One region of the Rhodoligotrophos defluvii genome, then DNA from elsewhere that is predicted to be linked to it. Evidence: predicted binding sites of a transcription regulator. Region 1 holds the regulator's gene; the other holds the start of a gene.

Region 1 (4,542 bases):
TACCGGCTGATCGAGGACTTCGAGGAGATTATCCCGGCGCTCATTGAGAGCCTGCCGACGCTCCTCGACCCGCCGCGCATGGCGGCCGAGTGAGGCCGCTCCCGCCCCAGTTCCAGCCCGAAAAAGAAAAAAGGGCCGTCGCATGACTGTGACGGCCCAAGTCTAGGGAGGAAACGCCCAGGAAGGGCTACGAGAGGAGAACATCGTTCTCAACTCGTGCGCCTAATATACATTGCGATGCACAATTTGCAAGTCGGCACCGTGCGCTGCGACAATCTGTCTGAAAAATGCAATAAGTGACTATATCGTTATCCATCTGTTTTATTTCAAGAAATCCTCAAGGTGGGAATCGTCGGCCTAATGGGGTCCAGCGAACTTTCGGGATTATTTACAGGCAGCTGCGCATTTTACAGGCAATTTATGCTGCGATGCACACAAATTGCCCAGTTTCTGCGCATGTGCAAGAAGCTGCCTGAATATTCCCCAAGCTAGTCTCCGCCAGCGCGTTTTGTCTCGCGCCGTGAGACAAGCGGCCGCTCGGTTAACAAACGGGCAGCCCGATGGATCCCGTTTACACGGCCCCGCCTCCTTCCGCGGTCAGAAGCCGGCGTTTGGAACCTAATCGCCGCCATCGACCTTGTCCGGAGCGGTGCGAAGAGCTAATCAGGAAGCTGCCGGGTTGAGCAGTCTTTGTGCCGCCGCGCGTCAAACTGGGCCTGAAAAGACAATGATCACCATCGAGCGTGCTCAGGCTGCCGCTCCCGACCACAGCCTGAGGACGGGGGCCGTGTTCCTTTTGACCGGCATCTTCGTTTTCTCCCTGCAGGACATCATCATCAAATGGATCAGCGGCGATTATCCGGTGTATCAGATCGTGTTCTTTCGCAGCATCGCCTCGCTGCCGCTGATTGCAGCCCTGGTCTGGGTTCTCGACGGTCCCAAAGGGTTCACCACCACGCGGCCGTGGTCCCACCTGGCGCGGGCCAGCGTGATGTTCGTCTGCTATATCGCCTATTACATGGCGCTGGCCGCTCTTCCCATGGCGGATGCGGTCTCCCTGTTCTACACCGGGCCGATCTTCATCGCGATCCTCTCCGGCCCGATGCTCGGCGAGCCGGTCAGGCCTCGCCAATGGGCTGCCATCACCGCCGGCTTCATTGGGGTGCTGATCGTCGCCAACCCGGACCTGCACGTGATCAACCCGGCGGCCCTGTTCGCGATCCTCTCCGCGCTGACCTACGCGCTCTCGCAGATCTTCGCCCGCAAGCTGGGCACCACCGAATCCGCCGCCACGCTGACCCTCTACGCCTCCGCTTTCTATGCCGTCGCGAGCGGCATATTGGCGTTGGTCATCGGTGACGGCTGGCTTGCCAAATATACGCCGGAGAGCCTTGCCTTCATGAGCCGGCCATGGATCTGGCCGCCCGCACTCGACCTCGGCTTGATGCTGAGCTTGGGGCTCATCGCCACGCTGGGCTTCTACTGCCTCGCCAAGGCCTATGTGGTGGCGCAGCCTAAGGCCGTGACACCCTTCGAATACACCGCCCTGATCTGGGCCACGCTCTGGGGGTACCTGTTCTTCCACGAGGTGCCGGCCGCCTGGAAGGTGCTGGGCATCGCGCTGATCGGGCTGGCCGGCGTTGCCGTGTTGCTCCAGAGCAGGTCGGCGAAGCTCGGGCGCTAGAAGCATTTTCGAGCGAAGTGGATAAGGGTCAGAGCTGGTCGTTATAGAGCGGCTTTGTCTCGCCCACGCGCTTGGCTAGCTCGGAAAAGGGGGGAACATGCCCGTCCGACGCGCTGTGATTGGCAAGGATCAGCAGCCGCGCGGGAAAAGCCACCGCATCCCGGTGCGCCGGGCTGAGATCCTCAGCGGTGCGGTCATCGCCCAGGGCGGTCTGCTCGGCCCGTTTGAGGGCCAGATCGATCTCCTCGCGCGTAAGCACACCCTTGCGCACCAGCGCATCGTTGATGGCGGCGATCGCGAGATAGAGACCTTCAAGCTGAAGATTGGCAGTGTTCATCGGATGCTCCTCTCGTCCTCTATCAACGGAACAGGGTGCTTCCCGATCCCGTGGATATGGAAGGAGCTAGCCTAGAGCATTTTCGAGCGAAGTGGATGCCGGCTCGCGTGAAGAAAATGCAACCAGACAGTAACTTAGAGCGGTTTCGCGAGTCCATGAAAAGGCGAAAACGCTCTAGCCGGCAAACCGCTCGTTGAACGCATAGCCGATGCCGCGCACCGTGCGGATCGGGTCGGGCTCACGGCCGCGATTGATCACCCCGCGCAGCCGGCCGATATGCACATCCACCGTGCGCTCGTCGATATAGATGTCGCGGCCCCACACCGCATTCAGCAGCTGCTCGCGCGTATAGACGCGGCCGGGGCTGCGCATCAGGTGCTCCAGCAGTTTGAACTCGGTGGGCGAGAGATTGATGTCGCGGCCGCCGCGCGTCACCCGGCGGGTGCGCAAGTCCATGGCGAGGTCGCCGACCCGCAAGACCTCGGCCACGATCTCCGGATTGGCGCGGCGCAGGATGCTGCGGGCGCGCGCGATCAGCTCCGGTACCGAGAACGGCTTCACCACGTAGTCGTCGGCGCCGGTGGCGAGGCCACGGATACGCTCCTGCTCCTCGCCGCGGGCGGTGAGCATGATGATGGGAATGTCGCGCGTCTCGCTGCGGGCCCTAAGGCGGCGGCACAGCTCGATGCCGGAGAGGCCGGGCAGCATCCAGTCGAGAATGATCAGGTCCGGTCGGTCCTCCTCGACGAGCACCTCCACGTCATCGCCATTGGAGGCGCTGCGGGTGACGAACCCTTCCGCCTCGAAATTGTAGGAGAGGAGGACCTGCAGCGGCTCCTCGTCCTCCACGATGAGGATACGTGCGTTCATGGCGTCTTTTCCGGCTCGGCAGGCTTGGCCGAGTACTTCACGCTCAGCATGCTGGTGGTGTCGCTCTTCGGCCGGTCCTCGGTCAGAAGCCGGCCATGGACGAGGTAATAGACATTCTCGGCGATATTGGTGCAATGGTCGCCGATCCGCTCGATGTTCTTGGCCCCGAACAAGAGATGAGTGCAGGCGCCGATCGTGCGCGGATCTTCCATCATGTAGGTGAGCAGCTCCCGGAACAGCGCGTTGTAGAGTGTGTCGATCTGCTCGTCGTTGCGCCACACCTCCAGCGCCTTGTCGGCGTCGTGCTGAATGAAGCCGTCCAGCACCAGCTTGAGCTGCTCCAGCGCCAGCCGGCCCATGTGGTTGAGGCCCGCGAAGCCGGCGTTGGGCCGGCCTTCGCCGATCGCGAACGACCGCTTGGCGATATTCTTCGCCAAATCCCCGACCCGCTCCAGATCCATGGCCGTACGGAGCGCCACCACCACCTGGCGGAGATCGCGCGCCATGGGCTGGCGCTTGGCGATCAGCAGAATCGAGCGCTCCTCGACCTCGCGCTCGAGCTGGTCGAGCTTGCGGTCGGCATCGATGATCGCTGCGGCGCGTTCTGCATCGCGGCTTTCCAGCACCTCGATGGCGCCGGCTAGCTGCTCTTCCGCCATGCCGCCCATCTGGGCAAGGCGCGCATTCAGAGCGGCAATCTCTTCATCGAAGGACTTGACGATGTGTTCGCTCACGGCGGCTTCCTTTCAATCCGGCGTCGGCCTTAGCCGAAGCGGCCGGTGATGTATTCTTCCGTCTTCTTGTGTGACGGTGCGGTGAAGACCTTCTCGGTCAGGTCGAACTCGATGAGATCGCCCAGATACATGAAGGCCGTGTATTTCGAGACGCGCGCCGCCTGCTGCATGTTGTGGGTGACGATGGCGATGGTGTAGTCCACCTTCAGCTGCTCGATCAGCTCCTCGATGCGCCCCGTGGAGATCGGATCCAGCGCCGAGCAGGGCTCGTCGAACAGGATGACCTCCGGCCGCACCGCCACGCTGCGCGCGATGCACAGCCGCTGCTGCTGGCCACCCGACAGCCCCATGCCGCTGGTGTGGAGCTTGTCCTTCACCTCGTCCCATAGCGCGCCGCGCCGCAGCGCGTCCTCCACCCGGTCGTCCATCTCCGACTTCGGCAGCTTCTCGTAGAGCCGGATACCGAAGGCGATATTGTCATAGATGGACATGGGGAAGGGCGTCGGCTTCTGAAAGACCATGCCGATCCGCGCCCGCAGCAGGTTGAGGTCCTGCTTAGGGTCCAGGATGTTGTCGCCGTCAAGCAGCACCTCGCCCTCGGCCCGCTGCTTCGGATAGAGATCGTACATGCGGTTGAGGACGCGAAGCAGGGTGGACTTCCCGCATCCGGAAGGCCCGATGAAGGCGGTCACCTCCCGGTCGTAGAGCGGCAGGCTGATATTCTTCAGCGCCTGCGACTCGCCATAGTAGAACGAGACGTTGCGGATGGAGATCCGCTCGCGGAGCGCAGCGGCGGGCCGTTCGCGAGGCGCGGTGTTGGGGATGGCGTTGGCTGTCATGATCAGGTTTCCATTTTCCGGGCCGAGAGCGCCCGCGCGATGATGCTGAGGGCGAGCACCGTGATGGTGATGAGCAGG
Region 2 (4,542 bases), on a different contig from region 1:
TGCGCGGCGCAACTTCGTGGCGCTCGAAGCGGGCACCGCCCAGCTCCGCGCCAGCGAGGCGCGCTACCGCAGCCTGATCGACAGCCAGGGCGACATCATCCTGCACATGGCGCCGGATGGGCGCATCACCTTTGCCAACCGCGCCTTCGAGCAGATGTTTGCAACGGACGGCGGGCCGAAGCTGCAGCACGAGCTTGCCCTCAACATCCTGGAAGGGCCCGATCATGCGCAGGCGCATCGGGCGCTCGAGCAGCTGCCGCACAGGGTGAGCTTCGACCAGCGGTTGCGCACGCCCCGAGGCGAGCGCTGGATTGCCTGGGAGAGCGTCGCGCTGGTCGACCGCAAGGGGAAGATCACCGAGATCCAGAGCGTGGGGCGCGATGTCACCGCGCTCAAGACAGCCCTGCACGAGGCCGCGCAGGCGCGCGACCAGGCCGAGGATGCAAGCCGGGCGAAGACGCTGTTTCTCGCCACGATCAGCCATGAAATCCGCACGCCCATGAACGGCGTGCTCGGCATGCTCGGCCTGCTGCTCGACACCGATCTCACGCCGGAGCAACGCTCCTATGTCCGGATCGCGGACATTTCCGGCCGCGCGCTGTTGTCGCTGATCGAGGAAATTCTCGACCTGTCCAAGGCCGAGGCCGACAAGCTGGACCTGAAGCCGGAAGCCTTCAACCTGGTCGATCTCGTCGAGAATGTGACGGAGCTGCTCGCCTCGCGCGCACATGCCAAGAACCTGGAAATCGCCTGCTTCGTTGACCCTGCGCTGCCCGACGAGGTCGTGGCCGACAGTCATCGGCTGCGGCAGGTGATCATCAATCTCGCGGGCAACGGCTTGAAGTTCACGGAGCAGGGCGGCGTCACCATCGTCCTCGAGCCGGATCGCGCCGCATCTTCCTCCGAGGCTCCGAACCGGCTGATGATCCGTTGCGAGGTGCGCGACACCGGCATCGGCATGGATCCCGAGATCATCCCGCGGATTTTCGATGCCTTCGCCCAGGGCGAGACCGGGAACACCCGGCGCTTCGGCGGAACCGGCCTCGGCCTTGCCATCTCCAAGCGCATCGTGGAGCGGATGGGCGGGCAGATCGAGGTTAGAAGCACGCCGGGGGTTGGCTCGGTGTTCAGCGTGACCGTGCCTGTCGAAACGCGGGCATCCCCTGGGATCCGCTGCGGCCTCGGCCTCGGCGGCCTGCATGTCGCCCTGGCGATGCCGGATGGTCCCGCGGCGGACTGCATCATGGCCTATCTCGCGGGCGATGGCGCGGTCACGGAGCGGATCGCCAGCTTGGAGGCGGCGACGGCCTTCGCCGAGCGGCTGGCCGCCGCGCGGCTGGCCACCGAGCGGCTGGCAGCTGATCAGCCCCCTGCGCAGCGCGAAACCCAGGTGCCGCAGGCGCAGTCGCCTGGCGCCGTGGTCCCGGGCGGCGCTGGCGCGCCGGCCCCCGCGCTGGTTCTGGTGGACAGCCGCTTCTCGGATGCATTCATCGCCGTGCTCGAGCGAAGCGGCGCCCGCAAGGAGGACCTGCCTCGGCTTTGGCTGATGCTGGCGGCGGAGGAGCGTACGGAGCGCCTGCCTGAGCTGCCCGCATGGTATTCGGGATATCTGGTCAAGCCGCTGCGGCGCAGCTCGCTCGCGCGCTGGCTGCCGCAGGCGCCCGCGGCCCTCGAATCGGAGGCGCCTGCGGGCATTGAGGCCCGCAGCCGGGCGAATGGCCGCGTTCAGAAACATCCCCTGCGCATTCTGGTGGCGGAGGACAATCCGGTGAATGCGCTGCTGACCCGGTCGCTGCTCGAGCGTGCCGGCCACCAGCTCGAGCTTGTCACCACCGGTGCCGCTGCCATCGCCGCGGTCGAAAGCGAGCCTGAGCCGTTCGATCTCGTGCTGATGGACGTTCAGATGCCGGACATGGACGGACTCGAAGCCACCCGCCGCATCAGGGCCATGGAAGCCCAGCAGCCCGAACGGGCCCGCCTGCCGATCATTGCCCTGACGGCGAACGGCATGGAAGAGGACCGGGCAGCCTGCCTTGCCGCCGGGATGGACTGCCACCTGGTCAAGCCCTTCCAAATGGATGATCTGCGCCGCGTGATGGATCTTGTCATGATGTCGCCATCGCAGCTTGCAACCAACCGGGCGGCGGCAAAAGCGGCCGAATGAGCGAGCGGCGGCCGATCATGGGCTTCTCGCGCTTTGCGTGTTGGCCCATGGCGCCCTGTCTTCAAACTTTAATGCGGGGATGATTTATGACAGACTGGCGGCGTGCGGCTCAACCGGACCATCGGGGTGAATCAAGCAGGAAACGGGGCCTATTCGTTGAGCTCTAGAGCATTTTCGAGCGAAGTGGATACCGGTTCGCGTGAAGAAAATGCGATCAAGCATGAACTTGGAGCGGATCCGCGATTCGAAGAAAAGCGGAAGCGCTCTAGAGGCTGGCTGCCGGTCGATGAGGCCGGCGCGTCCGCAAAACCGTTGCCGTTCCTCCGCGCCAAACAGTCGGGGTGTTGCCCATGACGGCGAATCTCCTTTCCTCGCTTCCCGTGAGGCCGGCGGGCCTGCACGGGCCCGGCCCGACTCCGGCCGGCATGGTGCTTGGCCGCAAGGGCGATCTTGAAGTCCGCCTCTGCCGTGACGGCGCGGAGCTTTCCGCCGCGCAGGCCCTGCGCTATTGCGTGTTCTACGAGGAGCGCGGCGCCCATGCCAGCCCCGAAGTGGTGGCTGCGCAACGGGACAGCGATCCCTTCGATGATGTCTGCGACCATCTCCTGGTGATCGCGCCGGCGAGCGGAAGCAGCGATCCTGCAAGGCTGGTCGGCGAGGGGGAAGTGGTGGGCACCTACCGCCTCCTGCGGCAGGAGATCGCCGAGACGACGCTGGGCTTCTACACGCAAGACGAATTCGATATCGCACCGCTGGTGGCCTCCAAGCCGGATCTCCGCTTCCTCGAATTGGGGCGCTCCTGCGTGCTGAAGCCCTACCGGACGCGTCCGGTGGTCGAGCTGCTCTGGCAGGGCATCTGGAACTATGTGCGGCTGCACCGGCTGGACGTGATGCTCGGCTGCGCCAGCTTGGAGGGCACCGATCTTGACGCCCTGCGCCAGCCCCTCAAATTCCTGCAGCAGCATTTCCGGCCGCCCGCCGAATGGCACGTGCGCGCCCATCCGGAACGCGCCGTGTTCGTGGACGATAGGCCCGACGAACCGGTGGACGGCACGATGGACGAGCGCATGGCCATGCGCGCCTTGCCGCCGTTGATCAAAGGCTATCTCCGCCTTGGCGCCTATATCGGCGAGGGCGCCTTTGTCGACCACCAGTTCAACACGGTGGACGTGCTGATCATCCTGCCGGTCTCGGCCATCAATAGCCGCTATTTCAGCCATTTTGGCGCGCCTGGCGAGGTGCCGGCCACTACTTGAGCCCCGCCGCCCGATGGCACGAGAGCCCGGCTGTCATCCCGCGCTGCCCGGCACGATGCCCGGCGCAAGCTTCAGGCAATAGTCGGCGATCCGGTCCGGGTCGGTAAGCCAGATGCGCTCCTTTGCGGCATGTCCGGCGATATGTTGCAACGCCCGGCGCAGAGGCGGCAGCCGGAACGGCTGGCCCGAAATGAACGGGTGCAGCATCAGATTGAACACGAGGGGCTGGCCCTCGCTCTGCCGCAGCATCTCGTCGAACTGGTCCACGATCATATCGGCGAATTCGGCCGCATTGGACTGCCGGTGTAGAATCTGCCCGGAGTCGTTGATCTCCATGGGCCCGGGGATCGACAGGATCCGCCCCTGCCGGGTGCGCAGCCAGACCGGCTGGTCGTCCATCGGCCAATCCAGCACGTAAGCATAGCCAAGCTCCTGGAGCAGGTCGGCCGTGTGGCTGCTTTCGAGCACGCCCACACCCAGCCATCCCTTCGGCGGATACCCCTCGTGGCGAGCGATGGTCGCGGTCGCCACCTCGATGACGCGGCGCTCGTCATCCTCCCACATCTGGGTCTGGCGTTCCGCATTGGTGCGCCCATGGGCGACGATGGCGGCGCGGCGCTTGCGCAGTTCGGCGAAGATCTCGGGATAATAGTCATAGGCCAGCGAATTGGCCGCCGCGGTGATGGGAAGCCCGAGCTGCTCGTAAAGCGCCAGCAATCTCCACAGCCCGACCCGGTTGCCATAGTCGCGCCAGGCATAATTCCGCTGGGTCTGAGGCGCCCCGTGGTGGAAAGGGTCGTGGCCATGCCCGGCCTGGAAGGCATAAACCTCGATCGCCGTGCCGATCCACACCGCCAGGCGCTTGCCGTCCGGCCATGAATAGTCGGCGCGGTTGATGATCGGCGAGAAGTCATAGCGGCGCTGCACCGGAAGCAACATGGTCTCGTCCCCTTTCCCAGCCGAGATCAACTCATGAAGTTGAGAACGGCCTCCCACATCAGCTTCCGGTTGATGCCGAGCGGCGTGCAATGGGCCACGTCCGGCAGCACGGCGAAGCGCTTGTCGCCCGTCGGCAGCAGGCGGAAGAACTCCAGCACGTCCTCCATGGTGGCAATGCCATCG

The links. Region 1 encodes PhoB, which activates phosphate uptake and scavenging genes when phosphate is short. Its sites were predicted from a motif close to TGTCATNNANCTGTCAT; they were not measured.
Region 2: the regulator PhoB is predicted to act here: its motif matches at 2,221-2,237, upstream of olsB (l-ornithine N(alpha)-acyltransferase).

What each region holds. Positions count from the first base shown of each region.
Region 1 is NZ_SZZM01000006.1:35,593-40,134, reverse strand. It holds gene E4P09_RS21260 (N-formylglutamate amidohydrolase) at 1-93, shown strand, start outside; gene E4P09_RS21255 (DMT family transporter) at 728-1,684, shown strand; gene E4P09_RS21250 (hypothetical protein) at 1,713-2,021, opposite strand; gene phoB (phosphate regulon transcriptional regulator PhoB) at 2,196-2,891, opposite strand; gene phoU (phosphate signaling complex protein PhoU) at 2,888-3,625, opposite strand; gene pstB (phosphate ABC transporter ATP-binding protein PstB) at 3,655-4,464, opposite strand; gene pstA (phosphate ABC transporter permease PstA) at 4,467-4,542, opposite strand, start outside.
Region 2 is NZ_SZZM01000004.1:254,983-259,524, forward strand. It holds gene E4P09_RS18335 (PAS domain-containing hybrid sensor histidine kinase/response regulator) at 1-2,164, shown strand, start outside; gene olsB (l-ornithine N(alpha)-acyltransferase) at 2,515-3,420, shown strand; gene E4P09_RS18350 (polysaccharide deacetylase family protein) at 3,454-4,359, opposite strand; gene E4P09_RS18355 (alpha/beta hydrolase) at 4,386-4,542, opposite strand, start outside.